4 regions of the Exiguobacterium sp. s191 genome follow, and region 1 is predicted to be linked to each of the others. Evidence: riboswitches for the same ligand, from Rfam matches in the RefSeq annotation. Region 1 holds a riboswitch; each other region holds the start of a gene.

What was found. Region 1 has a riboswitch for S-adenosylmethionine ahead of KNQ09_RS09365 (methionine ABC transporter ATP-binding protein). Riboswitches for the same ligand answer to the same signal wherever they lie in the genome.
Positions count from the first base shown of each region.
Region 2: it holds a riboswitch for S-adenosylmethionine, as region 1 does, so the genes downstream of both, KNQ09_RS10330 (methionine ABC transporter ATP-binding protein) here and KNQ09_RS09365 (methionine ABC transporter ATP-binding protein) in region 1, are expected to answer to the same signal.
Region 3: it holds a riboswitch for S-adenosylmethionine, as region 1 does, so the genes downstream of both, KNQ09_RS13200 (2,3-diketo-5-methylthiopentyl-1-phosphate enolase) here and KNQ09_RS09365 (methionine ABC transporter ATP-binding protein) in region 1, are expected to answer to the same signal.
Region 4: it holds a riboswitch for S-adenosylmethionine, as region 1 does, so the genes downstream of both, KNQ09_RS14145 (LLM class flavin-dependent oxidoreductase) here and KNQ09_RS09365 (methionine ABC transporter ATP-binding protein) in region 1, are expected to answer to the same signal.

Region 1 is NZ_JACSNC010000001.1:1,766,521-1,774,425, forward strand. It holds gene KNQ09_RS09350 (MDR family MFS transporter) at 1-293, opposite strand, end outside; gene KNQ09_RS09355 (MetQ/NlpA family ABC transporter substrate-binding protein) at 373-1,206, opposite strand; gene KNQ09_RS09360 (methionine ABC transporter permease) at 1,239-1,904, opposite strand; gene KNQ09_RS09365 (methionine ABC transporter ATP-binding protein) at 1,901-2,923, opposite strand; SAM riboswitch class I at 3,002-3,106, opposite strand; gene KNQ09_RS09370 (bifunctional cystathionine gamma-lyase/homocysteine desulfhydrase) at 3,164-4,330, opposite strand; gene KNQ09_RS09375 (PLP-dependent cysteine synthase family protein) at 4,323-5,246, opposite strand; gene KNQ09_RS09380 (S-ribosylhomocysteine lyase) at 5,243-5,707, opposite strand; gene KNQ09_RS09385 (class I SAM-dependent methyltransferase) at 5,711-6,349, opposite strand; gene KNQ09_RS09390 (thioredoxin family protein) at 6,889-7,170, opposite strand; gene gcvH (glycine cleavage system protein GcvH) at 7,269-7,652, opposite strand; gene KNQ09_RS09400 (arsenate reductase family protein) at 7,717-7,905, opposite strand, start outside.
Region 2 is NZ_JACSNC010000001.1:1,954,482-1,962,386, reverse strand. It holds gene KNQ09_RS10345 (GNAT family N-acetyltransferase) at 1-70, shown strand, start outside; gene KNQ09_RS10340 (MetQ/NlpA family ABC transporter substrate-binding protein) at 130-945, opposite strand; gene KNQ09_RS10335 (methionine ABC transporter permease) at 973-1,638, opposite strand; gene KNQ09_RS10330 (methionine ABC transporter ATP-binding protein) at 1,628-2,641, opposite strand; SAM riboswitch class I at 2,725-2,830, opposite strand; gene KNQ09_RS10325 (aminotransferase class I/II-fold pyridoxal phosphate-dependent enzyme) at 2,893-4,080, opposite strand; gene KNQ09_RS10320 (glycoside hydrolase family 13 protein) at 4,229-5,839, shown strand; gene KNQ09_RS10315 (MBL fold metallo-hydrolase) at 6,103-6,840, opposite strand; gene KNQ09_RS10310 (SMP-30/gluconolactonase/LRE family protein) at 6,967-7,773, opposite strand.
Region 3 is NZ_JACSNC010000002.1:303,894-311,798, forward strand. It holds gene KNQ09_RS13175 (MBL fold metallo-hydrolase) at 1-69, opposite strand, end outside; gene KNQ09_RS13180 (arsinothricin resistance N-acetyltransferase ArsN1 family A) at 130-618, opposite strand; gene KNQ09_RS13185 (1,2-dihydroxy-3-keto-5-methylthiopentene dioxygenase) at 743-1,279, opposite strand; gene KNQ09_RS13190 (methylthioribulose 1-phosphate dehydratase) at 1,296-1,916, opposite strand; gene KNQ09_RS13195 (2-hydroxy-3-keto-5-methylthiopentenyl-1-phosphate phosphatase) at 1,913-2,572, opposite strand; gene KNQ09_RS13200 (2,3-diketo-5-methylthiopentyl-1-phosphate enolase) at 2,569-3,759, opposite strand; SAM riboswitch class I at 3,830-3,931, opposite strand; SAM riboswitch class I at 4,137-4,240, shown strand; gene mtnK (S-methyl-5-thioribose kinase) at 4,319-5,485, shown strand; gene mtnA (S-methyl-5-thioribose-1-phosphate isomerase) at 5,482-6,531, shown strand; gene KNQ09_RS13215 (sugar ABC transporter substrate-binding protein) at 6,543-7,625, shown strand; gene KNQ09_RS13220 (sugar ABC transporter ATP-binding protein) at 7,622-7,905, shown strand, end outside.
Region 4 is NZ_JACSNC010000003.1:162,377-170,281, reverse strand. It holds gene KNQ09_RS14170 (MarR family winged helix-turn-helix transcriptional regulator) at 1-226, opposite strand, end outside; gene KNQ09_RS14165 (YczE/YyaS/YitT family protein) at 381-1,046, opposite strand; gene KNQ09_RS14160 (DUF817 domain-containing protein) at 1,199-1,984, shown strand; gene KNQ09_RS14155 (DUF2325 domain-containing protein) at 2,075-3,340, shown strand; gene KNQ09_RS14150 (DUF975 family protein) at 3,404-4,042, shown strand; SAM riboswitch class I at 4,155-4,257, shown strand; gene KNQ09_RS14145 (LLM class flavin-dependent oxidoreductase) at 4,332-5,390, shown strand; gene KNQ09_RS14140 (ATP-grasp domain-containing protein) at 5,387-6,334, shown strand; gene KNQ09_RS14135 (SRPBCC family protein) at 6,411-6,878, shown strand; gene KNQ09_RS14130 (PhoX family protein) at 6,918-7,905, opposite strand, start outside.

The DNA of each region.
Region 1 (7,905 bases):
AATGTCTCGACTTGTGCCAGCGCGATGAAGACGACCGCGAACCCAATCGTTCCGGCAAGCATCATCGTCCGCCGTCCATAACGGTCTGACAAAGTACCACCGATGAAGCTCATGACGAGACTGGCGATCGCCGAAATACTGAGCACCCAGCCGACATCGACCGGATCAAACTTCAGGACGGTCGTCATGTAGATGGCGAAGAACGGCATCGTGATGAACGTTCCGAGACGCGAGAAAAACGTCCCGAACAAGACCCCGAGTGTCAACGGATGCAGTTGACGTATGCGTTGCATATGATTCCCCCTAACCCCTGTTTCAGACAAATGAAAAGCATCCTTCCATTATATAGGAAGGATGCCGGTTTCGGTGAACTTATTTGCTGACTGGAACGACCGCACCTTTGTACTTGTCGAGGATCCAATCTTGGTTTTTCTTCTCGTGCAGAACGTCAAGAAGTGCTGTGACACGCTTGTCTTTCTCATCGCCGTCACGTGTGACGATGATGTTGACGTATGGTGAAGACTCATCTTCTGAAGCGATCGCGTCTTTCAGTGGGTTCAGACCGTTATCGATCGCATAGTTCGTGTTGATGAGGACAGCGTCGCCTTCATTGTTTTTATAAGCTTGCGGAAGAAGTGATGCTTCGATGTTCGTCTTGAACTTGAGTTTCTTCGGGTTCTCTGCGATATCACCGAGTTGTGCATCTGTTGTTTTACCGTCTTTAAGCTTGATCAATCCTTCATTTTGAAGGAACGTCAAGACACGACCGCGTTCCGCGACGTTTGAGCTCGTCAGGATCGTTGCACCGTTTGGTAACTTATCGAGTGATTTGTATTTCTTCGAATAAATACCGAGTGGTTCAACGTGGACGCCACCTGCGTTCGCGAACTTATATGATTTGTTTTCTTTCTCTTGTTGCTCAAGATACGGTACGTGCTGGAAGTAGTTCGCATCGATTTCTTTTGAAGCGAGTGCTTTGTTCGGAAGTACGTAATCTTGGAACTTCTTGATTTCAAGCTTGTAACCTTTTGCTTCGTATTCTTTTTTAACGTGCTCAAGAATCTCAGCGTGCGGTACGTTTGATGCACCAACGACGAGTGTTTTGTCGTCGCTACCTGATCCTGATGATTTTTCGCCACATGCAGCAAGGCTGATTGCTAAGACGGATACAGCAGCAGTACCTACGAATTTTTTCCAAACTTTCATGAATGATTCCTCCAATATGAATAAAATTTGAATTAACGTTTATCGATCGCACGGATCAGCAAATCACCAATGATTTGGATGACGAAGACGATCGCTAAGATTAAGAGTGTCGCAATGACGATGACATCGTTTTGAGAACGCTGGAATCCTTCGATGAAGGCCATGTCCCCAAGTCCACCTCCGCCGACTACTCCGGCCATTGCCGTATAACCGACAAGTGAGACGAGTGTGACCGTGATACCAGAAACGATGGCAGGCAACGCTTCCGGGATTAAGACTTTATAGATGATTTGGAACTTCGTCGCCCCCATCGATTCAGCTGCCTCGATGACACCTTTATCGACTTCACGTAACGCGAGTTCAACCATCCGACCGTAAAATGGTGCAGCACCGAAAATCAGTGCCGGTAATGCTGCCGTTGGTCCGAGGAACGAACCGACGATCGCTGTCGTAAATGGAATCAATAAGATCAGTAAGATGATGAACGGAATCGAACGGAAGACGTTGACGATCAAGCTCAACACTGAATAGAACGCCCGATTCTTGAACAATAACTCTTCGTTTGTCGCATACAATAGTAAACCAATGATCAAACCGAGAACGAATGTCGAAACCCCAGCGATTGCCGTCATATAGACGGTACTGCCTGTCGCTTCCCACACCATGTCCCAATCTAGGTTGTCAAAGAATGAAATCATCGGTGATCCACCTCCACTTCAACATCACTGGCTTGAAGCTTCGTGATGACCGCTTGTGTTGCTTCTGTTTCCCCGATCAACTGAATGAACAGTGTACCGAGTGCCCCTTCCTGCGATTGACCGACGTTTCCGCCGATGATATTGAACAGGACCGGTGAATCCTTCATGACTTCCGCGAGGATCGGGCTTTCCGCTGTCGATCCGACGAACGTCAACTGAACGATTTTTCCGGTTGGGTACCGTTCGCGTAGTTTCGCGAACGTTAACTCGTTCTCTGACGGTGACGTCAATTGTTTGACGAATTCCTTCGTCATCGCTTGCTTCGGATGACGGAAGACTTCTGCGACCGGTCCTTGCTCGACGATTTTACCGGCTTCCATGACGGCGACCCGGTGACAGATTTTTTGAATGACGTGCATCTCGTGTGTGATCAAGACGATCGTTAGTTTCAGTTTTTCATTGATGTCGACGAGTAACTCAAGGATTGAGTCCGTCGTCTTCGGATCGAGTGCACTTGTTGCCTCGTCACATAAGAGAACGTCCGGGTTCGATGCCAGTGCCCGAGCGATACCGACACGTTGTTTTTGACCACCGGATAATTGTGACGGATAAGCTTTTTCGCGTCCGTCCAAACCAACGAGTTGGATCAGTTCCGCTACCCGTTCCTTGCGATGTGCTTTCGGGAAGCCACCTAGCTCGAGTGGGAACATGATGTTCTCTTCAACCGTCCGTGACCATAGTAAGTTGAAGTGTTGGAAGACCATCGAGACATTCTTGCGGACGCCTCGTAATTCTTTTGGTTTCAGTGATGTCATTTCAACACCATCGATTTGGATCGAACCACTCGTTGGTGCTTCGAGCATATTCAGTAATCGGATCAGAGTCGATTTCCCTGCTCCGGAATAACCGATTATTCCAAAAATTTCACCGCGCTCGATTGTCAGATCGACATTCGCGACGGCTTCGACCGCTCCGCGCTTTGAGCGATAAATCTTTCCTACGTCTTGTAAACGAATCACAACTGTCCCTCCTAAAATAAAAAAAGTGCGCGCGTTTTAGAGCAAACGCGCGCACTTTTCAGTACACAAAACCATTTGCTCTCATCTCCCAGACTTTTGTCTGCTGGAATTAGCACCACTTCGGATTAGATCCGCGGTTGCCGGGTTTCATCGGGCCAGTCCCTCCACCACTCTCGATAAGAGTTTCGGTATTAAGTTTGTAGAATATATTCTGAATATTAGCAGGGGTTATTTTTGTTGTCAAACAGTTTTTTCAGAAACTTTTTCGAGGAACGTGAAAGCACGTGTTAAGTCTTCTTTCAAATCTTCCGCGTCTTCAAGTCCAACTGAAATCCGGACGAGACCGTCTGTGATGCCGAGTTCTGCCCGACGCTCTGCTGGGATCGACGCGTGCGTCATCCGTGCCGGCACCGAAATCAGACTCTCGACGGCACCAAGACTTTCAGCAAGTGTGAAGAAGTGTGTCGCCTCGACGAGTTTTTCTGCGTTCGCTGCTGAACCGACATCAAAGCTGATCATCCCACCAAATCCAGTCGCTTGTTTCGCTTGGATGTCGTGACCAGGATGCGATGCAAGTCCTGGGTAGAAAATGTTCGAGACGATGTCTTGCGCTTGTAGGAACGCAACGAGATCATGTGCTGTCTCTTCGATCGCATCCATTCGGATACCGAGTGTACGAAGACCACGGACGAGCAAGAAGCTGTCTTGCGGTCCAAGCACGCCGCCTGTCGAGTTTTGGATGAAGTGCAGCTCTTCGCCGAGCGCATCATCTTTGACGACGACAAGTCCAGCGACGACGTCCGAATGTCCGCCGATGTATTTCGTCGCACTGTGCAAGACGATGTCTGCACCAAGTGCGAGTGGTTGTTGATGATAAGGTGTCGCGAACGTGTTGTCGACGACAAGTTTAAGATCGTGACGTTTGGCGATCGTTGCGATTGCTTCAATGTCCGTTACTTTCAACAACGGGTTCGTCGGTGTTTCGACGTAGACGATCTTCGTGTTGTCTTGGATCGCTGCTTCCGTTGCCGCAAGGTCCGTCGTATCGACGAATGTCACTTGGATATTGAACTTCGGTAAGACGCGTTGCATCAAGCGGAACGTACCACCGTAGACGTCATCTGTCATGACGATGTGGTCGCCAGACTCAAGCAAGTGGAAGACGGCATGGATTGCTGCCATCCCAGAACCGAAGGCAAAACCACGTGCGCCACCTTCGAGATCCGCAATCAATCGTTCGATGCTCGTCCGTGTCGGGTTCGCTGTCCGTGAGTATTCGTATCCGTCCTTGAGTTGACCGATTTTATCCTGCTTGTATGTGCTTGTTTGATAGATCGGAGGTGTGACGGCTCCTGTTGCCCGGTCGACACCTGTTCCTCCATGAATCAATGCTGTCTTCTTACGCATGAGTTTCGTCCACCTTTTCAAAGATTTGTTGGCTTAAGTAGCGTTCGGCACTGTCTGCGAAGACGGTGACGATCGTACTGCCGGGGTGACGCTTTGCGATATCGAGCGCAGCAACGAGCGCTGCACCTGCTGAACTACCGACGAGTAATCCTTCGCGAGCAGCGAGTGTATGAACCGCGTCAAATGCATCGCGGTCAGAAATCGTATGAATCTCGTCGACGAGTTCACGCGGAACGAGACTTGGCCATTTTGCTGTTCCAATGCCTTCTGTCTTATGCGGACCGGCTGGACCACCATTTAAGACGGAGCCTTCCGGTTCGACGATCGCTGCTTTTGTACCGAGACGTTGTTTTAAGAAGTCCGCTGTTCCGGCGAACGTACCACCTGAACCACAACCGGCAACGAACCAGTCGATGTGCGACAAGTCCGCAATCAGCTCAGGACCGAGTGTCCGCTGATACGTGACTGGATTCTCTTCGTTTTCGAATTGTAACGGAACGTAACTGTTCGGAATTTCCTGACCGAGTTCTTTAGCCCGGTCGATAGCCCCTTGCATATCGAGTTCAGTCGGCGTGTTGACGACGGTTGCGCCGAGTGCCCGCATCAACGTCTGTTTTTCTTGACTGAATTTTTCCGGAACGACACAGATGACTTGAAGATCATATTTTTTAGCGGCGAGCGCCAAGCCGATGCCGGTATTCCCGGCTGTCGGCTCGATGATCGTACCGCCTGGTGTCACATGTCCGTTTTCGATTGCTGCATCAACGAGTTGAATGCCAAGGCGGTCTTTGACGCTGCCCCCAGGGTTCATCCATTCGAGCTTCGCCAAAATGCGCGTACCAGCAGGCAAATCGAATGAAGTGATCTCGTAGAGTGGTGTGTTTCCGACGAGGTCGCGGACGTTGTTCGCGATCATCCGAAGACGATGTCCCATTCATCACGACCGGCAAGCATTTTCTCGGCATAGTGCTTCGCTCCTTTGAGGTCATGTGCGCTCGCAAATCCACATTGGACTTCGTTTTGCGCTGGAATCTCTTCTGCTGCGAGGACGTCTTTCAACGTCTTCTCAACGAGTTCGCTCATTTTTTCGACCGAGTCGAAGTTCATCATCGCCATGTAGAAACCTGTTTGGCATCCCATCGGTGAGACATCGATGACATCATCCGAGTAGTTACGGATGTTTTCAGCAAGTAAGTGCTCGAGTGTGTGCATCGCACGCATCGGCATTTGCTCAACGTTTGGTTGTGTGAAACGGATATCGTATTTGACGACTTGGTCGACTTTACCTTCTTTATAACCCGCGACGCGGATATAAGGTGCTTTGACTTTCGTGTGATCCAGGTTAAAGCTTTCGACGTTCATTTTTTGAAGTGCCATGATTTATTCCCCCATTTTCTCGGCTTCTACGAGCCAGACGAAGTGATTGTATTGTATAAATTTAACAGTGAATCCCCGTGATGTAAACAATTCTTCCATGACTGGAATCAACGGGTAGAACTCGCGTTCGAGATCTTCCGCTAACGCGTCGAACCCTTGAGCACGTGCTTCACGAATCGTTTGCAGGCGTGCCTCTTCTGAGACGAACATCGTATCCGCGTAGACGATTTTTCCGTCTGCCGGTAAATGTGATGCCATCAGATCGATTGCTTCTCCCTTTTCCTCATCTGTTAGATGATGAAACGCATACGTAGAAACAAAACTGCGTGCTTCCTTCGCCTCGAACGAGAGGAAGTGACCATCCTGTACATCAAGCGACGGAATCTTTTCCGTCAGGATTGCCCGCATCTCCGGACTTGGTTCAACGGCGAGTACGGCGTCGTGACGTGCCAGAAGACGTTGTGTCAGGTTCCCTGTGCCTGCTCCGAATTCAATGACCGGCGACTGCGCTTTATCCGCTACTGTATCCAAAATCTCATCGTATCGACGAAAAACCTCTTTATACTCCGGATCGTGTCCGGTTACTGTCTCGTCATACGTTGATGCCCATTCTGTGAAAACATCCATAAAACGTACTGTCATGCCTTGTCGTCCTCCATCTCACCAGTTAATTCCGAGTAATCGGATATGAATTAAAGTAATTTTCCTTATTCGCATTGTAGCAAGGAGATTCTATCCTGGCAAGCGACCGGCTCGAAAAACTTCCAGAAAACAAAAAAAAGGCGTTGCCGGCGAACCGACAACACGAATAATGTGGTTAGAAATGCTACGAAGGAAAACCCAGCTCCATTCGGAATTGTTCGCTCTTCCGCGTGGAGGACGGCGCCTGTTCGACATGATCGCCAGCTTACGTTCACTTCCTGATCGGTCCTTTCGATCCACCACCCGTTCATTGCACCGCTTCGTCTTTGGGGGACGACTTAAGGGGAAACAATACACCGGCTTAGGATGGGAGAAAGGGTTCAGGACTTGAATCGTATTGAACGATCATCTCTGCTAGACTTCCTATAATGCATTTCTAGAAGTTGTTATGAATATACCATTCATATTTCTGCGTTGTCAACGAATTATTGTAAATATTCCGACAATTTAACAAAAAGAAAAATCCAATCGGACTTTTCTTACCGTTCTTGACAGAAAGCAAAGACGTTTTGAACGGACTGGAAGGCATAAAGTCGCTCTACGACTTGATTTTCTTCAATTCGCAACAACGCAGGAACACTCATGACACGGGCTTCTTCTAAGAAATCCGGAATGAAATTCCCGTTCGCCTTCTGAATCGATTGACCTGATTCCGTCGCTTCAACGATATCGAGCATACGTTCCGCAATGGCGCATGTCCCGCACATCGGTGCATAGACATACAATAGCCCGTTTTCTGGGACGGTCGTGACCTCTTGCATGACGGTCGCTCCTTTCTTCGTGGTATCTGTCGTCAGTATACAAAAAAAAGAGAGCGGACGTAACGCAAGCGCCTCGTTCACTCTCTTTTCGTTAAGTATTACTCGTTGATCATCGATTTGTACGCCGCAGCGTCCATCAATGCCTCGACTTGTGAAGCATCTTCGATTTCGATGTCAACCATCCAAGCGCCTTCGAATGGTGACTCGTTGACGAGTTCTGGGGAATCCGAAAGGTTTTCGTTGATGGCAACGACTTTACCAGAGATCGGTGCGTATAACTCCGAGACTGTCTTGACCGACTCGACTGAACCGAATGGCTCGTTTGCTGAGATCGTATCTCCGACTTCAGGCAATTCGACGAAGACGATATCCCCGAGTTCGTGTTGCGCGAAATCCGTGATTCCGATGCGCGCCTTGTTTCCTGATACTTCGACCCATTCATGTTCTTCCGAATAGCGTAAGTTGTCTTTTACTTGACTCATTTCCGATTCCCCCTGTGGACTAATTTGGACTAACGTGTTCAGTATACCAAAATCGACTCTGAACTTAATACCATTTTCCTTGATACATTTCTTCCTTGAAGCCGATCGTGACGTCTTTTCCGTCTGTAACGATCGGACGCTTCAATAACATGCCGTCACTTGCGAGCAACTTGTATTGCTCGTCTTCCGATAGCTCTGGAAGTTTGTCCTTGATCCCTTGCGAACGGTATGATTGACCGCTCGTGTTGAAGAA
Region 2 (7,905 bases), 190 kb from region 1:
GATTGAACCGCGGGCGCTGAAAATCGATGATACCTATCATGATGAAGAACTGATGTGGTATCGGTTCTAACACAAAATGACCGGAATTCAAAGAGAGGTGATCTCGTTGAATTCCGGTCGTTTTTTACATCAGTTTGCCCATTCAGGTTTACTGAAGCCTTTGAATGATTTTTCGATGACTGTATTGAAAGCGTCCGATTCGACGGCTGCTTTTAAGTCTTTTGCGACTTGCTTGTCCGCATCTTTCGTTTGGACAGCGACGAGGTTACGGTATTGTTCGTCCATCGTCTCAAGCGCTAACGCATCAAGTAAGTCGAATTTCGCAGCAAGTGCGAAGTTTCCTGGAACGGCTGAAATGTCGACACTTTCGACGGCGCGTGGCAATTGAGCCGCCTCGAGTGGTTTAATGACGAGTTTCTTCGGATTCTTGACGATATCTTTCTCTGAAACGGTTAGTGGATCAGCGTCCGGCTTCAGTTCAATCCAGCCTTGTTCCGCAAGCAAGTTCAGTGCCCGTGCTTGGTTCGTCGGATCATTCGGTGTCGCGACTTCAGCACCTGTCTTGACGTCGTCGAGTGTCTTCGCTGTCTTGCTGTATAGTCCCATCGGTGCTGTCGGAACCGTGATGAGTCCTTTTAAACCGAGGTTCTTTTCTTTAGAGAACGTCTTGAGATAGATCGAGTGTTGGAACAAGTTGGCGTCGATGTTCCCGCTACCGAGGGCGATGTTCGGTTGGATGTAATCGCTGAACTCGACGATTTCGACTTTATAGCCTTTCTTTTCGAGTTGCGGCTGGATCGCTTGTTTGACCATGTCGCTATACGGACCGCTCGTCGCACCAATCTTGATCGTCTTGTCTTTTTCGTCAGCACTGCTGTCTCCACATCCCGCGAGGACTCCTGCACCGAGTAAGGCTGTTGCTAAAAAGGCATATCGTTTTTTCATGATTCCACTCTCCCTTTGTATGTATGATTAGCGTTTATCTGTTTTTCGCGCCAGTTGATTGCCAAGTGCTTGAATACTTTGAACGATGACGATGAGCACGACGATCGTCACGATCATGATGAGATTATCGTAGCGATAATAACCGAAACGGATCGCGAGGTCACCAACACCTCCACCGCCGACGATACCAGCCATCGCTGAGAAGCCGATCAAGCTGATCGTCGTTAATGTGATGCCCTGAATGATGCCAGGGAGTGCTTCCGGTAAGAGGACACTGACGATGATCCGTAATGGTTTCGCCCCACATGCTTCCGCTGCTTCGATTAGACCAGGCGGAATTTCGCGCAGTGACGTCTCAACGAGTCGCGCGAGAAACGGAATCGCTGCGACACTGAGACTGACGGATGCTGCCGTCGGACCAATCGTATTGTCGAGTAAGAACTTCGTTAACGGAATGAGGGCAACCAGCAAGATGATGAACGGTAGCGACCGGACGATGTTGACGACGAAGTCAAGGACACGGCGGACGGCAAGGTTTTGAAAAAATAATCCCCGGTCGGTGACGAACAAGAGAATCCCGAGCGGAATCCCGACGACCAATGCAAAGGCAAGTGAAATTCCTACCATCCACGCCGTCTCGCCGAGTGCCTTCAAGAGCTCAGGTAACATCGTTTGAATACGATCAAGCCACATCCTGAATCACCTCGAGTGCATGAAGTTCCGTCGCGAGCCAGTCGAGGGCAGGAGCGATTTGGTCGGATGATCCCGTCAAGCTGACAATCAGGACACCGAAGGCGACGTCTTGAATGTAGTCGACCTTGCCGTGCAAGATGCTGACTGAGATATCGTAACGGCGGATTGCTTCTGATAACGTACTCTCACCGGTCTTCTCGCCCGTGAACTGCAAGCGGATGATCTTGCCTGGAGTTGCCTGTAAGATGCGTTCCGGCAATTCGATTTGTAGTGCCGTATCGACGTAATGTTGCGTCACTGGATGCTTGGCTTGACTGAACAGGTCATAGGTTGAGGCGACTTCAACGACTTCACCTTGCGACATGACCGCGACGCGATGGCAAATCTGTTTGACGACATCAATCTCATGCGTGATGAGGACGATCGTCAATCCGAGTCGTTCATTCAAATCCTTCAGCAGTTCAAGGATCTGTAGTGTCGTAACGGGGTCAAGAGCTGATGTCGCTTCGTCACATAACAAGACGGTCGGATCGTTCGCGAGTGCCCGGGCAATCCCGACGCGCTGTTTTTGCCCACCGCTTAATTGACTCGGGAAGTTCGTCTCAAATCCTTCAAGTCCGACGAGCGAGACGAGTTCGCGAATTCGCTCCGGGAAATCTGCTCGTTTGACGCCAGCAGCCTTGAGCGCAAAAGCGATGTTATCCGCGACGTTGCGCGACTGGATCAATTGGAAATGCTGAAAGATCATTCCTGTCCGCAAGCGAAGTTGACGCAAATCTGCTTTTGACATCCCGCCGAGCGAGACACCGTCGACCTTGACGGTTCCTTGTGTCGGATGCTCAAGCCCGTTGATCAGGCGAAGCAATGTACTTTTACCGGCACCGGACTCACCGATGATTCCGAAGATTTCTCCTTTTTGGATCGTCAAATCGACATCCCGTAATGCAAAAATCGGGGTCCGGTCTCGAACGAACCGTTTTGTAATGTGTTTGAATTCAATCATCCGCTCATCTCCTCATACAAAAAAGTCGCTTTTTCCTAGTAGCAGAGCAACCAGAAAAAAGCGACGAAAGTGTAAGATTTCGTAACTTATCTCTCAGAATGAAGATCATTCTGTAGGATGTGGCACCGTTCCTTACAGGTGGTTGCCGGACGTCGTTGGGCCTAATCCCTCGGTCGCTCTCGATAAGTAGTTATGCTGTTGGGATTTACTTTAACGGAAATGATTCCCATCTGTCAAATGTTTTTTCAGAATTATTCCGCAACAGGTGTCCGGAACAGGTTGAGCGTTCCAATTCGATCGACGGCTTCTTCTAGACGTTCGACGTCAGCAATCAAGCTGATCCGGACGTAGCCTTCACCGTATTCGCCGAAGAAGGATCCAGGGGTCACGGCGACGTGTGCTTCGTCAAGCAGGTGATCGGTGAAGCTTTGGGACGTGTAACCTTCCGGAACAGGAAGCCAGACGAAGAAGGAACCGCCCGGTCGTGGTCCACTCCAACCAATCGCATCGAGTTTTGCGAACAACGCATCGCGTCGTGTTTCGTACAGACTGCTTAACTCGCGGACACATGTCTGGTCACTCGACAGGGCGACGGTCGCAGCATGCTGAATCGGTGTGAAGGCACTGACGTAGAGATGTTCTTGGTATGTTTCGATGCTTGAGATGACGGACGGATTTCCGATCGCGAAGGCAATCCGGAAGCCGGACATGTTGAAGCGTTTTGAGAGTGAGAATAGCTCGATCCCAACGTCTTTTGCCCCTTCCGTCTGCAGGAAGCTTCGCGTCGGACCATCGAAACTGATGCCGCCGTATGCTAAGTCATGGACGACACAGATATCATGGGCATCGGCGAAAGCGACTGTCTGTTCGAAGGCTTCTGCCGTCGCGGTCGCACCCGTCGGATTACTCGGGTAGTTGAGGAACAACATCCGGGCACGCTCGACGTCCGTCGTATCAAGTAAGTCGTAATCCGGTAAGAAGTTATTTTTCTCAAGCAACGGAAGCGTGATCGGGAATGCACCAGCAAGTGCTGCGCCAGACAGGTAATCCGGGTATCCTGGATCCGGAACGATGACACCTTCTCCAGGGTTGACGATTGTCTGCGGTAAGGCGACGATACCGGCTTTACTACCGAGGAGAATCGCGACTTCCGTTGCCGGATCGATTGTGACACCGAATTCAGTCGCATAAAAGCGTGCGACGGCTTGCTTTAGAAAATCATGTCCACGAAACGGTGGATATTGAAGGTTCGTTGGCTCGTCGATGGCTTGTTTTAAGGCATCGAGAATATGTACAGGCGTCGTCTGGTCAGGCGTTCCTTGACCAAGTGTGATGACATCGTGTCCGGCAGCTTTTACAGCACCGATTCGGTTCGCGAGTTCAGCGAAGACAGGAGCAGGAAGCCGATCAATGGCGATGGATGGAGCGAAATGTTTCATGGATGAATGCCTCCTTCGTGGTATTGTCGTCAAGGATAACGAATATTCAGTCAAAAGAAAAGAACTTTTTCGAAATTCAAAAAAATTGTCGGATAAACAGGTACAGATAAGTGGAGCGGGAATAAAGAGTAGGGAGAGGAGTGGGAAGATGAAGCGAGCTAACTGGAAAGAGGCAGTCGTCTATCAAGTCTACTGGCGTAGCTTTAAGGATTCGAACGGGGATGGGATTGGTGATTTGCGAGGTGTCATCGAAAAGCTTGATTACATCACTTCACTTGGTGTCGATGTCGTGTGGTTGAATCCGTGTTATCGTTCCCCGGACGTCGATAACGGCTATGATATTGCCGATTATTACGAGATCATGGAAAAAGCGGGAACGATGGGAGATCTCCAGGAGTTGATCACGGCCGCTCATGCCCGTGGATTAAAGGTCATTCTCGATTTAGTCGTGAACCATACGAGTGACCAGCATGACTGGTTCCGTCAGTCGCGAGAGCGGATTAACGATAAGGATGACTGGTATATCTGGCAGGATGGCACGAAAGAGACGCCTCCGAACAATTGGCGCTCGTACTTTGCGCCAAGCCCGTGGACGTGGAGTGAAGAACGCGGGCAGTATTATTTTCATTCCTTCGCCAAAGAACAGCCCGACTTAAACTGGGAGCACCCAGCTGTGAGGCAAGCGATCTACGATATGATGAACTGGTGGATCGCTCAAGGAATCGACGGTTTCCGGATGGATGTCATCAACTTGATCAAAAAACCGTCGCTTGAGGATGTTGCCAATCCGTTTGATCTCTCGTACCTTGGAAATCAGCCCGGCGTGCATGACTTTTTGCAGGAGATGCATGCGAATGTTCTCGCTGGTAAAGACTTGTTTACAGTCGGTGAGATTCCGTTCGTTGGTCCAGAAGATGGGCTGTTATATGTCAGTGAGGACCGAGAAGAACTCCGGACGCTATTTCACTTCGAAATCGCGGATGACATGGAGGCGATGGATCTCTTACGATTCAAGGAGATTCAAAAACGCTGGTACGACGTCTTATACCCATTAGGTGTCAATTCACAGTTCCTCAACAACCATGATCATACACGACAAGTGACCCGCTTCGGCAGTGAACGGTATCGCGTCGAGAGCGCAAAACTACTCGGTTTGATGTTGCATACGTTACCCGGAATTCCATATGTGTATCAAGGAGAAGAAATCGGAATGACGGGGATTCGTTTCTCGGATCCGTCGCTTTATCAAGACGTCGCCTTTCGAAATCGATACGCGGAGCGCGTCGCTGGTGGAGAGGACCCGGAGGTCGTACTCTCGTCGATGCAGTTACTTGCCCGTGATAACTCCCGCACACCGATGCAGTGGGACGGTACACATGCAGCTGGCTTTACGAGTGGGAAACCATGGTTAGCCGTCAACCCGAATTATACGGACATCAATGTCGCGCAGGCAGAAGCGGATCCATCGTCCGTGCTTGCTTTTTACAAGTCGCTGATTCAGATGCGAAAGCAACATCCGATCATGGTTTACGGCACGTACCGAGACTTAGCGCTTCATGATCCGTATCTCTATATCTATGAACGGGAATTAGAGGGAGAAGTCTGGCGGATCGTCCTCAACGTACATGATGAACCGATGCAGACCGCCCTCATTTTACCGCATGAAAAATTGCTCGTATCAAACTATCCGGATAGCCCGGATATCTTGCGTCCCTACGAAGCACGCGTCTATCGTTATGCTGTTGCAGAACAGAATTGAACCACTGGACGAAAAAATGGGGCTAACTCAAAAAAAGAATGACGCGTCTTTTCACGCCCTTTCCTCAGGCGAGACACAAGCCCGTTTTCCTGCTTCATTCAAGCAGGAAAACGGGTCTTGTTTGTCTCTGAAGCGCATAAATGCGCTTATTCCTGTAGGAGTTGCGTGCGACGCGTCATTCTTTTTGTTATGAGATAAGGATGGCAGATTTTCATTCTGCCATCCTTATCTTTGGAAAGACTGACTTATGATACAGTCCCGTTTTAAGTGTGTGATTTGAATGGAGAAGATTTTTTCGTCTGTAAGACGTGTCCGAATCGATCGACAGCTTGGCGCATCTCGTAACTCGGTCCGAGAATGAGGGGACCGTGTCCGACGGCAAGAATATCTGGAGATAGTTCCGTCAGTTGATCAGCCGAGCGAAGGGCGACGTCCGGATCCCATGTCGCGAGTGCGGGGAACGGAAATTGCCAGCGGACATCACCGGAGACGGCGAGTCCCCCTTGCGTCTGAAAAGCATCTCCAGCGATCAACGTCCGACTCCCTTCATGCCAAAGCGAGATCGAACCAGGTGTATGCCCGGGTGAGGCGATGACACTGAGACTTCCGACTTGTTGACCACTCTCGAGCAATCGATCCGGTCGTGTTTTGATGTTTTTCGGAATACCCCCTTTTAAGGGTGTCGTTTCGCCTTCGCGTAGCGTCTCATCCCCACTGAGCAATGCAGCATCTCGGTAACTGATACAGACTTGAGCGAGAGGGAAGGCGTTCGCAAGGAAATCCAGTGAGCCGACATGATCGGCGTGCGCATGAGTCAGGATGATTGCACCGAGTGGTTTCTCTTGCTGTCGAATATAGTGATAGAGCGCCTTTGCGTTAATTCCGAGTCCAGCATCAATCAATGTTAAACTGTCTGCTTCTTCAAACAGGTAGCAGTTGACCGGGAAAAAGGATGGGGTCGTCTGCAGTTGGTGTAAACGTTCGATTGTCGTGACGCGCATCGGCTTCACTCCTTCAAAAAATGAATAGTCTTCTTCTTTAGTATCGTCTGTTTTTGAATAGGCGTCTAGACGAATTGTGTGGAAAAAGAGGCATCACCTCTAAAAAGATGATCCCTCCTCTACGAATCATTCAAATGTTACAGCGAAGACGGCACCGGCGTGTGGCGCATCATCTCCGTTTGCAGCCGTCGTGACGAGCAATCGATCTTCATAGAAAATCGGGCACGTCGGATTTGCGACCGGGAAGTCGACATGAGCGAGTTTTTCACCATTCGTAAGATTCCAACGGGTGATGCATGATCCAGCATAATGCGCGATCCAAGCGTGACCTTCCGCGTCCTTCGTCATACCATCCGGGAACCCTTCTTCTTCTTCGAGATCAACGGCGACACGTTTATTCGAAAGTGGTGCGTCCGGAGCGTAGTCGAAGGCATAGACTTTTTTCGTCGGTGTATCGATGTGATAGAGCGTCTTGCCATCTTCTGACCAGACGAGTCCATTCGAGTTCGTCAAGTCTTCGTGCAAGACATCGATGGAGCCATCGTGACGCAGGCGGAACAATCCAGCGGTCTTACCGTCTTCTTCATTAATGCTACCGGCGACATATTGTCCGGTTGGATCAAGCTTTCCGTCATTCATCCGGTCGGAATCGGGTAGCGACAGTTGATGCTCAAGAGACAGATGTCCTTCTTTGAGATCAAACGTTCCGAATCCGTGTTCTGCCGTGACACGTAATAAATCCGGTGCATCCGTCAAGGCAATCGATGTGATGGCGCTTGGTAACGTATACGGTTTGAGTGCTTCTGTGACGAGATCATATGAGAAGAGAAGTTGATTCGGAATATCAACGAAATAAAAGCGCTTTGTTTTTGCGTCGTAAACAGGAGATTCGCCTGTCTTACATGCGACATCAATGAATAGGGAAACGGTCATAAGTACTCTTCCTCCTAAGTGGACGTCTTTTACGAGCAGTCCAGATAATAACAATTTAGTATACCTGTTTTGACGCGCAATCAAACCTGGATCAAACGGCTGATATACTAAAATAAACGTCTAAAAAAATAG
Region 3 (7,905 bases), on a different contig from region 1:
ATCAATCAGTAAGACTTGATTGGCATACGTGACAACGAGTGTTGCATTACGAATTTGTTGAATATCCATTAGGTTCATCCTCTCTCAATGACTCGGATTGACTATTCCCTGTCTGGCATTCAATGAATCCTATCGCAAGCGTTTCTCCATCGCCATGACGTCGACATATTCACCGTTCAACTGTCCTTGCTCCTTAAACGTTCCGACGATCCGGAACCCGGAGCGGATATAGAGTTTTTGTCCGATTTTATTGAATGGGAAGGTAAAGAGGATCAGCTTATGCATCTGATGATCACGGGCATGTTGTTCAATCGTTTCGAGCAAACGTGTGCCAATCCCTTGTCCACGATGTGTCCGGGTGATATAAACCGAAATCTCACCGACGGATGCGTAGACAGGACGCGGATTATACGGATCGAGGGAAATGAAGCCGAGTACACCTGTGTCATCTTCAGCGACATAACCGGCATATCGATCGGTGCGTTCCGCATACCACTGGGTCATGAAGGATAAGTCCTTTTGGTCGGTCTCAAGCGTTGCGATCCGATCTTCAATGCCTTCGTTATAGATGGCGAGAATCGCTGGTAAGTCGTGTTCCGTTACGGGACGAATATGCATGACGCTCACTTCCTCATCGCTTTTCCTTCATTATATCGGTTACGTGTCAATGTAGTGATATGTTTGTGCGATAAGAAAAGCGCCGATTCCCTTCATATAAAGGAAATCAGCGCTTTTATCGATTTTAAGAGACCGTTGACGTCTCATTCTCGTAAATCGGAACCCAGCCGTCTGTCGTGACGAAGATCCGAACAGCAACTACTTTACGATCGTCTTGAAGCGTAAAGTAGTGGCGTGTGTTAACAGGAACGGAAATCAAATCACCAGGATTGAGTTCGATGTTATAGTAGCCGACTTCTTCGTCTTTGATCGCGAAGACGCCATGACCGCTAACGATGAAACGAACTTCATCATCCGTATGGTGATGTTCTTTCTGGAAGTTGACGAGTAACTCATCAAGGTTCGGTGTCGTATCCGAAAGTGAGATGATATCAGCTGTCTGATACCCACGACGTTCTGATACGTCTTTGATTTCTGGAGCGAACGTATCGAGAATCGTTTGTTTGTCTGCATCCGTCAGTGTGAAGTTTTCAACGAGAGGCGCTGGAAGTTTCGAAACGTCCCACTGTTCGTAAAGAACGCCGCGTGACGCAAGGAAGTCAGCGACTTCCGTTTGATCCGTATACCGTGTGTTTGTTTCTTGGAATAAGACTGTTGCCATGAGATGATTCCTCCTTTTAATGAATGGATTGACGGCATGATTGCAACGTCAACGTGTAATTGAATAAAAACTCGAAGGCTTCGAGGTGTTTCTTTGCTTCAAAGGCGGTCGGTGCCCAGACCGTGATCCCGTGATTGCGGATCAGGACGGCACCACTGTCTGCTGTGACATGCGGTGCAAAAGCAGCGGCAAGCGTCGGGATGTCCGCATGATTCGGAATGATCGGTACCGTGACCGTCGCATCCTCTTCCCAGTGTCCGAGTGCCTTGATGATTTCTTGACCGGAAAAGGTGATACTGCCTTGATCGCCATAGAGTTCCGAAATCACATTGTTCGCAATCGTATGGACATGCAGGGAACAACCGGCGTCCGTTCGATTGAACACTTCGACATGGAGCAATGTCTCAGCAGAAGGACGCCCGGATTGCTCACCGATCAATTGACCGGTCGCATCGACATGAACAAAGTCGTCAGGAGTTGTCTGCCGTTTATCTTTTCCGCTTGCCGTCACAAGGAATTCAACCGGGACACCGGATGTCCGGATGGCGAGATTGCCACTCGTACCAGGGAACCAATCGCGCGCCGCAAGCTCTTGTTTGATGGCGCGTAGCTCTTCATACCGTCGCATGAATGTCATGTTGTCACCTCCGCTCGTGTTAAATCATGAACGATATCGTGGAACGTCTCAAACGGTGTATAGGCGATATCGTTCTCTTCACACAACGTGATCAGATAATCACGGGCATAGACACGATCCGCTTGTTTTGCGAGTTCGAAGTCCGTCACCGAGTCGCCGATGACGATGATGACGTCACCGTCTTTACGTAGTGTCCGGGCAACGGACGTTTTACAACAGCCGCACCCGTTCGTACAATGGGCATCGCAGGCGTTTGGCCAATCGATATGTACGAATGGACCACTGAAATCAGCGACGTTACAGTAAATCTGTTCTTGGTCGAGGAAGGGCGCTAAGATCGGTTCGACGAAAAAGTCCATTCCACCGCTGACGATCGAAAAATCGATGCCTTGACGACGACTGTACTGCAGTAACTCCGAAAATCCGTCGCGAATGACTGCACGCTCCAACAAAAAGTCAAGATAGGCTGTTTTTCCGTCAGACGGCAGAAGTGCGAACATTTGCCCGACACCACTCTGAATCGATAACGTCCGGTCGAGTACACCGCGTTTCAACGGTTCGAAGTCACTCGCTGGCGCAAATGCCTGCATGAGTGCGATGATGTTATCTTGCGTCGTCACCGTCCCATCGAAGTCACAAAGAATCCGTACGGTCATGACTTGATCCCCCAAGCGTCGAGGGCAATTCGTAATTCTTCATGACGCGATGCTGCCGTCGATAGGGATTCATTTGCGAGTGCCGCATCGAGTGCCTGACGGAAAGCAATGACGCCAGCCGCAGCACCTTGCGGATGACCATGTACGCCGCCACCGGCGTTGATGACGGAATCGATCCCGAAGTCTCGTACGAGTTGAGCGACGAGTCCAGGATGAATACCGGCTGAAGGAACCGGGAAGATCGATTTCGTCTGCCCGAGACGGGTCGCTTCGACCGCGATGCCACGAGCGACATCCTTTGGTAAAGCGACATTGCCATAAGGAGACGGGAATAGCGTCAAGTCTGCTCCAGCAGCACGCGGTAATGTGCCGAGTAAGACAGGGGCTGCGACTCCGTGATTCGGGCTAGCGATCAACGCACCGCTATATGCCGGATGATTGAAGAGCGGAACGTTGATTTCCGGATCACTTGCCAGTTCGCGTAAGACATCGAGTCCGTATGTGAAGGTATTCAGCAAGAAAGCAGTCGCTCCAGCATCAATCAATCGCTTGGCTTGATCCTTGAGCGTAAAGACAGGACCGCTGAGTGTGATCGCATACAACGCACGTTTACCGGTCCGTTGGAAGTGAGCATCGATGACCTCACGTCCGATCCGTGCCCGATCAATCGTCGGTGTCAATGGATTGTCGTATAGGATCTCATCGTCTTTGACGAGATCAATCCCACCAGCGAGTTGTCCTTCGAGTTGATCACGAAGGAACGATAAATCGCGTCCGATGACTCCTTTGAAGATGCTCATTAATAATGGGCGATCTTCGACACCGATCAAGGAACGGACCCCTTCGATCCCGAATTTCGCACCTGGAAAGTCCGACGTAAATGTATCGGGTAGTAGCAATTCCGTTAATTTGATTTCACCGTCGAGTGAGAGTTTCCCGAAGATGGTCGTCAGAATCGCAGAAAAGTCGCGCGATACGTTATGTTCCGGGTAACGAATCGTGATATATCCTTTGCCATCGCGCTCTTCGGTATGTACGACTTCCCCTTTGAACGAGGCGAGTTGTTGTTGTTCGAGATGATTCAGTTCCGTCCAAGAACCGACTGTCAGACCAAGCGCGAGTTGTTCAGCGCGTTGCTCGAGTCGATCACGGGCAGTCAATTGATAAGTAGCAGTGATATAAGCCATGTCTTTCCTCCTTCAACAAAAAAATGGTCTCTCGTCAGCGACAAGAGACCATGAATGATTCGAACGTGGACTCTTATCTGTCAGCTTAGTAGCTGCAAGAATTAGCACCGTGCCAAAAGGTCGGTTGCTGCGACATCGTAGGGCTTGTCCCTCCGTCTGCTCTTGATAAGAATTGGATGAAATTGTGAAATCTAATTGCAATTTTTACATGAGAATCGCCACTTGTCAAACTATTTTTAGAAAATTTATTTTTTTGAAAATACTATTTCTATAGATGGCATAAAAATGATATCCGTTTCTGCTTGATTTCGATTTGACAGCGAGGAAGTCGATTGCGTAAGATTCAAATCAATATCACACACGACAACTACATACGACTCTTATCGCGAGTTGGCAGAGGGAATTGGCCCGATGACGCCGCAGCAACCGACCACTGGGCACGGTGCTACATCCAACAGACGTTTTGTCTGAGAGATAAGAGGACGCAGTGACTTTTCTGCGCCTCTTTTCGATGACGAAAAGAGGCGCTTTTTCGTGTATCACATAGGGGGAAACTGAGATGACATATAAAGCATTTACAGAACAGGACGCGATTGATCGTGTTCGGACACTAGGACTGATCGGCGATGGAGCCGTCGAAGCAGAAGAGATTGGCGACGGGAACCTCAACCTCGTTTTCCGAATTCGAGAGGGTGAACATCGATTGATTCTAAAACAAGCATTACCATATGCGAAGGTCGTCGGGGAGAGCTGGCCGTTATCGCTCGAACGAGCGTGGATCGAGCAATCCGCACTCCGTGAATTCGCACGGCATGCCGTGCCGTTCGTACCGCGTGTCTTTCATGCTAGTCATGAAGAGGCGTATACGGTCATGGAAGATCTTTCACATCTGACGATCGTTCGAAGCGGTTTACTCGCAGGTGAACAGTATCCGTTGCTTGCGGAACATATCGGTTCTTATCTCGCTCGGACGTTATTCCATACATCGGACTTTGCGCTTGGTCCGGTTGAAAAGAAACGTGTCGCCCGAACGTACTACAATCCAGACTTGTGCGACATCACGGAAAAATTAATCTTCACGGATCCGTTTCATGACGCGGAGACGAACGAGATTGAAGCCGGACTCGAAGAAGAGGTGGCACGTCTATGGGCAGACGATGAGTTAAAACGCGAAGTCGCAAAACTCGAAGCGCTCTTCATCACGAAAGGAGATGCATTGCTGCACGGCGATCTACATACAGGAAGCATCTTCGCCTCGGCGACGGAAACGAAAGTCATCGATCCAGAATTCGCCTTTTATGGTCCATTCGGATTCGATGTCGGACAGTTCATTGCGCATCTATTCTTCGCGGCATATCCGGATTACCCTACACGACGTGACGCCCGAATCAAGGATATCGATACGTTCTGGCTGACGTTCGCTTCAACGTTCCGTGCCTTATGGGAACGGGAAGCCGTCGAACCGTTCCAGGCATCAGGACTCGTCGATGATGTACTGAGCACGATCTTGCAGGATGCCCTTGGCTTTGCTGGTTGCGAATTGATTCGGCGGACGATTGGTCTTGCACCGGTCGCTGATTTAGAATCAATCGATTCAACGACGGAACGCTTAGAGCGGAAACGTCACGCTCTTCGTCTAGGAGCGGCGTTAATCAAACGCCGTACAGAATGCCGGACATTCGATGATTTACGAAACTTTGACGTAACGGAGGAACTCAGCCGATGACTACATTCGTTCAAAGTATCCGTTACGAAGATCGTGTCTTGACGATTCTCGATCAGACACGTCTACCGCAAGAAGAGCACTATGAAGTCATTGCTGATCTCGCGCAAGCGGTTGAGGCGATTAAACAACTACGTGTCCGGGGCGCACCTGCGATCAGCTTATTCGGTGGATTCGTGCTCGTTCAAGAAGCGTACCGCTTTGAAGCGGCGCTTCCGGTCTACAAGCAAGCCTTGCTTGAGACATCGGCGACGTTACTCGCGACACGACCGACGGCCGTCAACTTGCGAAATGTCCTCGATCAATTGAATCCAATCATTCAAGACGGGACGTCGGTAGAAGAGATTCGCGAACGGTTGGAAAAACGGACGGTCGCCTTATACGACCAGGATGCGCAGACGTCACGTCAAATCGGGATTCATGCACTGGAATTGTTCCAGTCAGGCGACCGGATCCTAACGATTTGTAATGCTGGATCGATTGCGACCGCTGCTTATGGAACGGCACTTGCGCCGTTCTACATCGCAAAAGAACGCGGCATCGAATTATCCGTTTTTGCGAGTGAGACGCGACCGTTACTGCAGGGAGCACGATTGACGACATGGGAGCTGCAACGTGCCGGCATCGATGTCACGTTAATTACGGACAACATGGTCGCCCATACGCTGAAAGAAAAACAGATCGATGCGATCATCGTCGGTGCCGACCGCATTACACGAAACGGAGATACCGCGAATAAAATCGGGACGTTCCAATTGGCATTGCTCGCGCAAGCTTTTGGTATTCCGTTTTACGTCGCAGCACCGCTCTCGACGTTCGACTTCTCGCTCGTTTCCGGAGACGCGATCGAAATCGAAGAACGTGATCCGCAGGAAGTGACGACTGTCCAAGGTATTGCGGCAGCACCGGAAGGCATCGCCGTCTTCAACCCGGCGTTTGATGTCACACCACACACATTGATCACAGGCATCATCACCGAACTTGGTGTCATCACGCAACCGAATGAAGAAACGATTGAACAATTAACAGGGCTTCAACCCCTCGGATAAGGAGATATGTCATGAAAAAACTAGCTTACGCCGTCCTAGCACCGGCACTGTTACTAGCGGCTTGTGCGAATGGAGAAGCCACGACGACGAAGGTCGTCAAGGATGTACCAAAAGGGGTTCAATCGGACGTCAAGATCGCCGTCATCCGCAACCTAGCATCGGACGACCATACGAAACAATTCCTTGATGGCGCGCGAAGTGAAGGCGAAGCGCTTGGCTTTAAAGTCAGCACGTTCATTTCGGAAGGTAACGACGTCAAGTTCAAGGAGCTTGTCGCGCAAGCGATTCAGCAAGATTATGATGGGCTCATCATCTCGCATGGTAAGGAAGACTACGCCTATGACATGATTAAACCAGCGGTCGACAAAGGGCTGAAGGTCGTGACGTTCGATACGGTCACGAAGAAAAAAGGAACGGCGTTAAAAGGTGTGACGGAAACATTCCAAAACGATCATCAACTCGCGAAGCTATCGCTTGATGAAGTGACGAAGGTGACGGACAAAAAGCCGGTCCGTGTCATCAAACTTTGGTTCGGACCAGGTTTTGCCCCGCTCGATCGTCGTCAGGAAATCTATAAGACGTACGAAGCAGACGGTAAGATCAAAACGCTTGAGACGGTTGGACCGACAAACTTCCAAGATGTCCAAGGGGATATCGCAACGAAGATGAATGCGATTCTCGCGAAATATCCGAAAGGAAGCATTGATGCGGTTTGGGGAGCGTGGGACGAAGTCGCAAAAGGGGCTTACAAATCGCTCAAGGATAATAAACGTCAAGAAATCCCGCTAATCTCGATCGATGTCTCGAATCAGGATATCAACCTGATGCGTGAAAAAGGCAGTAACTGGGTCTCGACGAGTGCGGTGGATCCATTCTTGATTGGACAAACGGACATGCGATTACTGGCTAAGAAAATCGCTGGCGAGAAGACACCGGATAGCTTTGATCTCGACGCGAAACTCGTGGAGCAGAAGGCGTTGAAGCAGGATACGACGATGTACAATCTCGATACGATCATCAAAGGATGGAGTACATCGGACAAATTCAATGAACCGTGGATGGACCGGTTGCGTGACGTCCATAAAAAACAATGACGTCTACCAATCATCACTTGAAGATGACTGGGATTTCACTGGCGTTTCCAGGAGTGCAAGCCTTAAAACAAGTCTCGTTTGAAGTGAAATCCGGTGAAATCCACGCGCTTGTCGGTGCGAATGGTGCCGGTAAGTCGACGTTGATGAAAGTCTTATCCGGAGCGGAAACGGCGGACGAAGGAACGATCCGTCTCGACGGGAAGGAGTTGTCCATCACGTCACCACGTGATGCGAAACAGATTGGAATCGACCTCGTCCAACAAGAGGTCGATGTGGCGCT
Region 4 (7,905 bases), on a different contig from region 1:
TCGATTCCAGATGTTTGAGATGACGGGTCACTGCTGCATGATCGACATTGACGCGTTTTTGCAATTCTTTTTGACTGATCGTTTGATCGACTTGTAGTTGAGCAAGTAGGTCCATTCGAGTCTGACTGAAACCATCCGTACAGAGATCGAATTTTTGAGCAATCGTCTTATTGACGGAGACGAGTGCATAGATCAAACGTCCTTTTTCGGTGCAGGAAATACTCAATCCATCACATCCTTCCCTTCGTTCGAAGAAACCTTTGACGTATCAAAGATTGATATGTAAACGAATATAACGTGTTTATTTTGATGGCGCAACTTATCTGCTTCTGACATAAAAAAAGATATCATTCACGCAGAATGATATCGAGTCAGGCGACTTAGCTAATTTGGCGTTCAGACGCTGGAATTCCTTTTGCATCAATCGCTGCAATGATCCGGCGGAAATAAAACAACCAAAATTGCAGAAACGGTCCAATCAGGAAAATCGAGAGGATCGTACCGAAGAAAACAGGTCCCCCAAGCAACCAACCGATGCCGCATGCCGTGACTTCCATGATCGTCCGCATCAGACGAATCGACGTTCCGAAGCGCTCTGCAAGTGTCAGCGTTAACCCATCACGTGGACCAGCCCCGTATCCGACAGCGACATACAGACCAGCGCCCATCCCAATGATGAAGATACCGAAAATCAGCCAGAGCGTATTCAACCAGATCGATTCAAAAGAGGGTAAGAGATGAGAACCAAGCACAAGATTCATGAAGACACCGACGAAAATCGCGTTGACGAGCGTTCCGATTTGCGGTGTGACGCGGTCTAATGCGTACTTAACGAAAACGAGTAATAGACCAACAAGTAAGATGATCGTTCCGACGGATAGTGGCGTCTTCTTTTGGAGACCAAGATGCAATACATCCCACGTCGAGACACCGAGTTCAGCCGTGATCATCATCGATGAGCCAAGAGCGAGTAAAAATAAACCAAGCAGGAAGAGTCCCCACTTTAACGTAGCGCGTAACAACCAGGAAGCGCGATGACGCGTCATGTCTGGCACCTCATTTCTTAAAATAATTGATTCGTTAACTGTATCATGAGGAAAGTGGAAGAAGAAAGACGAAATTTTCCGTTTTTTCCATCTTAAGAAGGAGGGGAAGGAGGATTGAGACCCGTATACTGAAGAAAAAAGGAGATGACCGAATGAAAGCGATCCGGCACCTGATTCGTTTTACATATATAGAAGCCATCTGTTGCGTCTTTCCCGTGATGATTTTCGCAGCACTTGCTCTTTCACGTTATCTTCCTACTGAAATGGTTGCTCGATATGATCTCCTGTTGCTATGGTGTATTCTCGTCCAAATCGTCTTACTCGTCACACGTTATGAAACGATGGAGGAATTCAAACTGATCTTATTGTTTCACGTCATCGGTCTAGCACTTGAACTGTTCAAAGTGAACGTCGGGTCTTGGAGTTATCCGGAAGAAGCTTTGACGAAAGTGGCTGGTGTTCCATTGTATGCAGGATTCATGTACGCAAGCGTCGCGAGTTATGTCTGCCAGGCTTTTCGGCGATTTCATTTGCGATTCATAGCATTTCCTCCCCCGTGGCTTGCGATCAGCGTCGGCAGTCTCGTCTATCTCAACTTCTTCACCCACCACTGGATCTTCGATGCACGCTGGCTATTGATGGTTCTCGTCGTCCTCGTTTTCTATAAGTCATGGGTTTATTTTACGATCGAGCAGACGATTTACCGGATGCCGCTCGTCCTGTCCTTTTTACTGATCGCCTTTTTCATTTGGATCGCAGAGAATATCGTGACGTTCTTTAAAGGCTGGGTCTATCCGCATCAAGAAGGAGGCTGGGCAGTCGTTGATCTTGGAAAATTATCTTCTTGGTTCCTACTTGTGATCATCACGGTTTTGATCGTCATCGTCGCGAAATATAAGCGTCAGGATCCGGCTGTGGAAATTCAGCAACGCACCTAAATAAAAAAATAACCCGGTTATTTTTTTGAACTACTTCCGCGTTTTTTCGTTGCTATAGTGAAAAAAACGCAAAGGAAGTGGTTACGGATGATGCAACAGGTGTTGGAACGAGCAACTGAATTGGTACAGATGAAATTAGCGGTCGTGGAGCGGTATGAAGATTGGCAACTCTGGCTCGACGAAGTGAACGGAATCGACGAATGGGTCAAGATGTCAGCGTATTATGCACCGCGCGACGTTCAAGAAACACCGGTCATTGACGAAGTAGTGGAGCTAGAGAAGCAGACCATCGTAATACCATCGCAAGTACCTGTCGAGCCAGTACGCAAGCAACGTTATGCCTATACGTTTCAGCGGGGTTTAAAAGGCGGTACTTTACTAGAATGGTCCGGCAGTCATATTTCAGAACGAGACGTCCGCGATTGGAATCTCGAGCACGGCATGGAAGTCCGGGTCCGTATCGATCGTCAGGATGATCAAAAAACGATGTGCCGTGTTGAAGCCGTCGTCTCGACGGAGCGAATGAGAGAGAATCCGGAACGTGTCGTGTTTGAACAAGCAATCGTCAAGGCACATGGAATCATTGAGGAAACGGTGAATGGTCCACTGCAAGATGAGTCGGGCAGATCGTTCTATTATGTCGTACCGGTAGAAGACATGCGCTATTTCCGACTAGAAGCAGGTCAACTCGTCGATCTCGTCATGTGGCGGGAACGGAAGGATACACTGACGATTGCTTGGAAGCATCCGTTCACGTATGAAGAGCCGATCGTCAACGCATCATCTAACCGCCGATCAGAAGTAGAGCAACCGGTAGTGAAGGCATCTGTGACAACAAAAAAGTCAAATCGGTATGCACGAAAAATGAAACGACAACCGGTGCCGAAAGCTAAAAAAGCGCAGCGTCGCGTCCGTATGCCAAAAGAGCGAACGATTGAACCGATCGTGACGACAGCTGTACCCGGACAATTGATGGATTTCGTTGATAAGACACCGCTTGATTTCACGCGCTTCACAGGAATGCGTCTCGTCATTGTCGGAAACGAACAACAGACCGCTGTCTATCGTGAGTTCTTTGCGCCGACGGGGATCGAATTGATTCATCTGGCAGGGGACGCACAGTCCGCGAAAAAGATTGCCTGTCTCGCCAAAAAGACGGACGCGATCGTCGTCGTAACGAGTCGCGTTTCTCATGCAGCGAGTGCACATGTCATCGCGCAGGCGAAAAAGCATGGTATTCCATTCGCGATGGAACGGCTCGACGGTCGACGCTCGTTATACACGGCGTGTGAACGACAGCTTGAGCGTGCCTGGCTCAACCAGCAAAGAGACGGGAAATTATTGAAAAAAGAGTGAAACATTAGAAGAATTCGACCGTAAAGTAAGGTGAGAACTTATTTTTCAAGGAGGACCTTACTCATGTCATCTCAATTAAAAAAAGCAGCGAAGGAGTCGCTCAGCGGTCGTTGGGGATTTGCCATCCTCATGTTCGTACTTTTTTCTATCATCCAGAGCGTTCCGACGTTCATCGGACCAGATCCTAACGAAGATCTAAATGCGATGAGTGCGGTCAGCATCATTCTTTCGATTTTATTGATCCCAATCGCAGCGGGTTGGACGTGGGTCGCGATGTCGTTCGCACGCAATGAAGAAGTCAAAGTAGCTGATTTGTTCGAACCGTATAAAATCTTCGGTAAAGTCATCGGCGTGTCGATTGTGCAAGCGGTCTTCTTATTCCTATGGACCTTACTCTTGATCATTCCAGGGATCATCAAGTCGTTCTCTTACTTGTTGACGTTCTACATCCTTCGAGATGAACCATCAGTCGGTATTCTCGAGGCAATCACGCGTTCACGTCAACTCATGGATGGTCATAAAATGGAAGCATTCTTACTCTTCCTATCATTCATTGGTTGGGCATTACTTGTGATTGTTACACTTGGTCTTGCTGTCTTATGGGTTGGACCATACTTCAGCGTCACGATGGCAAAATTCTATGATCGTGTTCGTGGTGAACAGGCGCCAGAGCCAACATCAGATTTCGTCGCACCATATTAATCCCGAATCCCGACACGATGTCGGGATTTTTTATGCTCGAAATAATTCCGATTGGAAAAGACGGTTTAATGGTTGCTTTAGTTCAGTGAATTTTGTACGATGAATGCAACACATCTTATCTAGAGAAGTCGAGGGACTGGCCCGAAGACACTTCAGCAACCCCGCCGTGGCGGAAGGTGCTACTTCCAGGAAGGGATACCTTCCGAAGATAAGAGCGGACAGGACAAGATACCGTCGCTCTTTTCGAACTTCGAAAAGAGCGTTTTTTTATGATAAGGGGGACGATGGAGTGGAGTATGGTTTTTGGTTACCGATTTTTGGGGGATGGTTACGTAACGTCGAGGATGAACAGATGCCACCGACATTCGATTATGCGAAACAAGTCGCACAAACAGCAGAACGGATCGGCTTCTCGACGACGTTGATCGCGGAACTGAACTTGAACGATATCAAAGGCATTAAGGAACCGAGTCTTGAGGCATGGACGACGGCAGCAGCGATTGCTGCAACGACGGAACGCTTAGAGATCATGACAGCGGTTCGTCCCGGGTTCCATAATCCAGCGACGACGGCGAAGATGGCGGCAAACATCGATCAGTTGAGTGGTGGACGCTTTACGCTCAACGTCGTCTCAGCGTGGTGGGCAGAGGAAGCGAAACAATACAACGGTATCTTCACAGCGCACGATGAACGCTATGCTCGGACGGAAGAGTTCGTCACGGTCATGAAGGGACTATGGGCAGATACGTCACCGTATAGCTTCTCCGGTCATCACTACACGATCGAGCAAGCAGAACTCCATCCGAAGCCAGTCCAGCGTCCGGGGATCAAGCTCTACGCTGGTGGAGAGAGTGAAGCTGGAAAGCGAACGATCGTCGAACACTGTGACGCTTATGTCATGCACGGGGGCACTGTTGAAGAAGTAGCCCATAAAATCGACGATATGAAAGTACGCCGGGAAGCGACGGGACAAAAGCCGCTCGAAAGCTTCGGTCTTGCTGCCTACATCATTTGTCGGGATACGGAAGAAGAAGCACTTCTTGAATGGCAACGGATCACGGACGTCAAGGAAGACAGCGCCGGTTATGCCGGTTATCAGGATTTCATTAGTAAATCGCAACTGGAGCAACAGGTCGAGCGGAATGATTATTCTGTCTCGAACCGTGGTCTACGTCCGAATTTAATCGGGACACCAGAACAAATCGCTGAACGGATTCTAGCGTTCGAAGCCGTCGGTGTCACGTTACTTTTGTTACAATTCTCACCACAACTTGAAGAAATGGAACGCTTTGCTCGTGACGTAATGCCACTGGTCGAAGCGAAACGAAAGGTAGGTCAACAATCATGACAAAAATTCATATTCTCCACGAAAACCAAGAATGGACGGACCATCTCATCAAACGTCTCGAAGAACTCGAATTACCGTATGAACAGTGGCACTTGAATGAAGGAATCGTTCCGCTGGATGAACTGCCGCCAGAAGGCGTCTTTTACAGCCGGATGAGTGCTTCTTCGCATACGCGGGGACATCGTTACGCGCCGGAGTTGACGGAAGGGGTCCTCGCTTGGTTAGAAGAGCATGACCGGACCGTCTTTAACGGAACGCGTGCGCTCCGTCTTGAAGTCAGCAAAGTCAATCAATATACGGCGTTGCGTAAGGCTGGGATTCGTGTACCGAAGACGACGGCTGCCGTCGGACGTGATCAAATCGTGCAAGCAGCAAAAGAGATCGGTGTTTCGTCATTCATCACGAAACACAACCGTGCAGGGAAAGGTCTCGGTGTCCAGTTATTCCATTCGATTGAAGCACTTGAAGCTTATCTCGATGGTCCGACATTCGACGAACCAGTCGATGGCATCACGTTGATTCAAGAGTATATTCAAGCACCAGAACCGTACATCACGCGTTGTGAGTTCGTGGGTGGAAAGTTTGTCTACGCGGTTCGAGTCGATACGTCAGAAGGTTTTGAGCTTTGCCCAGCAGATGCATGTGTGATCGACGACTTGTTCTGCCCAGTCGGAGAAGAAGCACCGCAAACGCCGATGAAGTTCCAAATCGTTGAAGGTTTCAATGACCCGATCATCCAAAAGTATGAAGCATTCCTCCAAGCGAACCAAATCGCGGTCGCAGGCATCGAGTTCATTAAGGATGCGTCAGGTACGATCTATACGTATGACGTCAATACGAATACGAACTATAATTCGGATGCCGAGGCAGCTGCAGGACGCTACGGTATGCTCGAACTAGCGAAGTTCCTCGGTGCAGCCCTTGAAACAAGCACAGTAAAATAAGAATCTGCTCTCGCCCTGTCACCGGACGTTACAAGACCGGATGACAGGGTATTTCTATAGAAAAGGGGGCGGATCTATGATTACGTGGAGAGAAGAACGACAGCTCGATATTCCGATTGAGGAAGCATGGCACTTGTTTGATCACACGCGATTGCAGCGTTTGATTCCAAACGTCGTCCAGCACGAGGTGATTGAACGAAAACCGGGTGTCGTCGGTTCGACGTATCGTCAAACATACATGCAGGGTAATCGACTTGAAACCTATATCGTGACCGATTTAGCTTATACGAACGAACCCGACTTCAAACAAAATACGATCGGATTCACGTTGGCTAAAATATTCAAGATCGAGATGACCTTTACACTCAAACCGCTCGGACCTGATCGCTGTCTATTGATCTATACGGGAAAAAACGAGGGAGCAAACTTTGTTGGAAAGAGTTTGTTGTCGCTTGGAGGAGAGCGGGAGAACGAAAAAATTGTTCACGGGCTGCTGCAGCGTGTTGAAGAAGAAGCAGCAAAACAGAAGAAGAACAACGCATGAAAAAACGGATTCCTGTGCCTGGGAATCCGTTTTAGCATCTTATCGATGCGTATATGATTTGTGACCACTCGGTAAACCAGAGAGGTAACCGACACCACCTGTTTTTTGAATTCCGATGCCGTCTTTCATCGCTTGTTCGAGCGCTTTTGGATCGACCGCGGTGATTTGTTTGTCAGTCAATGACTCACCGGGATGTTGATAGTTACTTAGGAGGTAGCTATACTTCCCAACATGATCGAGTGAACGAAGGCCAGTTGCTTCCGCTCCGACTGGAACCGAAAGGATACGTGATAACTTTTTCGTCTTCAGGTTATAAGCCCAAACGAAATTGTTCGTGTGCAAGGAGCTGTCTTCACCGATGAAGAGCGTATCAGATGTCGCGGAGTAAGCAAGGTTATCTGGATTCGCGACGAGATCCGGATTCGCTGTGTTGCCGTAAGAATCCGGCTTCTTCAAATCTTCACCAATGACGAGTGCTTGCATATTCGTTGGTACGTAACGGCTGTCGATGCCTTTTGCACGACCAAGATCGATTTCGAATGTCGCACCCGATTCGCGTTTTTCAAGCTGGATGTCGTCTTGGACAGCACCTTCTTGTTTTTCGGTACTGCCTGACACATAAGACAAGGCGATGTAGGCTTTTTTGTCTTGCTCGTTGACCGTGATGCCTTCCATCTTGTTGAATTCTGATGTTGCGCCAAGCAACGCACCATAACGACGTGATTCAAGGAAAGCCGCTTCTTTTTCCTTACCAGGCTTGAGCTTCAAGTATTCGACTTTTTTGCTAGCAGCTGTTTTGACTGCTTTGAAGCCAGGAGTTGGCGCATCGGCTGTCTCGAAGATGTGGCTGAACTTCGTTCCTTTATCAATCAAGCGTTTGACTTCTTTATCGGAAGCATGACCGAGCTTGATCCATTCGAGATCACCAGCTCCGCCTTCCGTTGCGCGTGTTTGTTTGAACTTAGCCGCGTAAAGTGTTCCTTTTGAGAAATCGCGCTTTTTATCTGCGACATACATGAACATCATT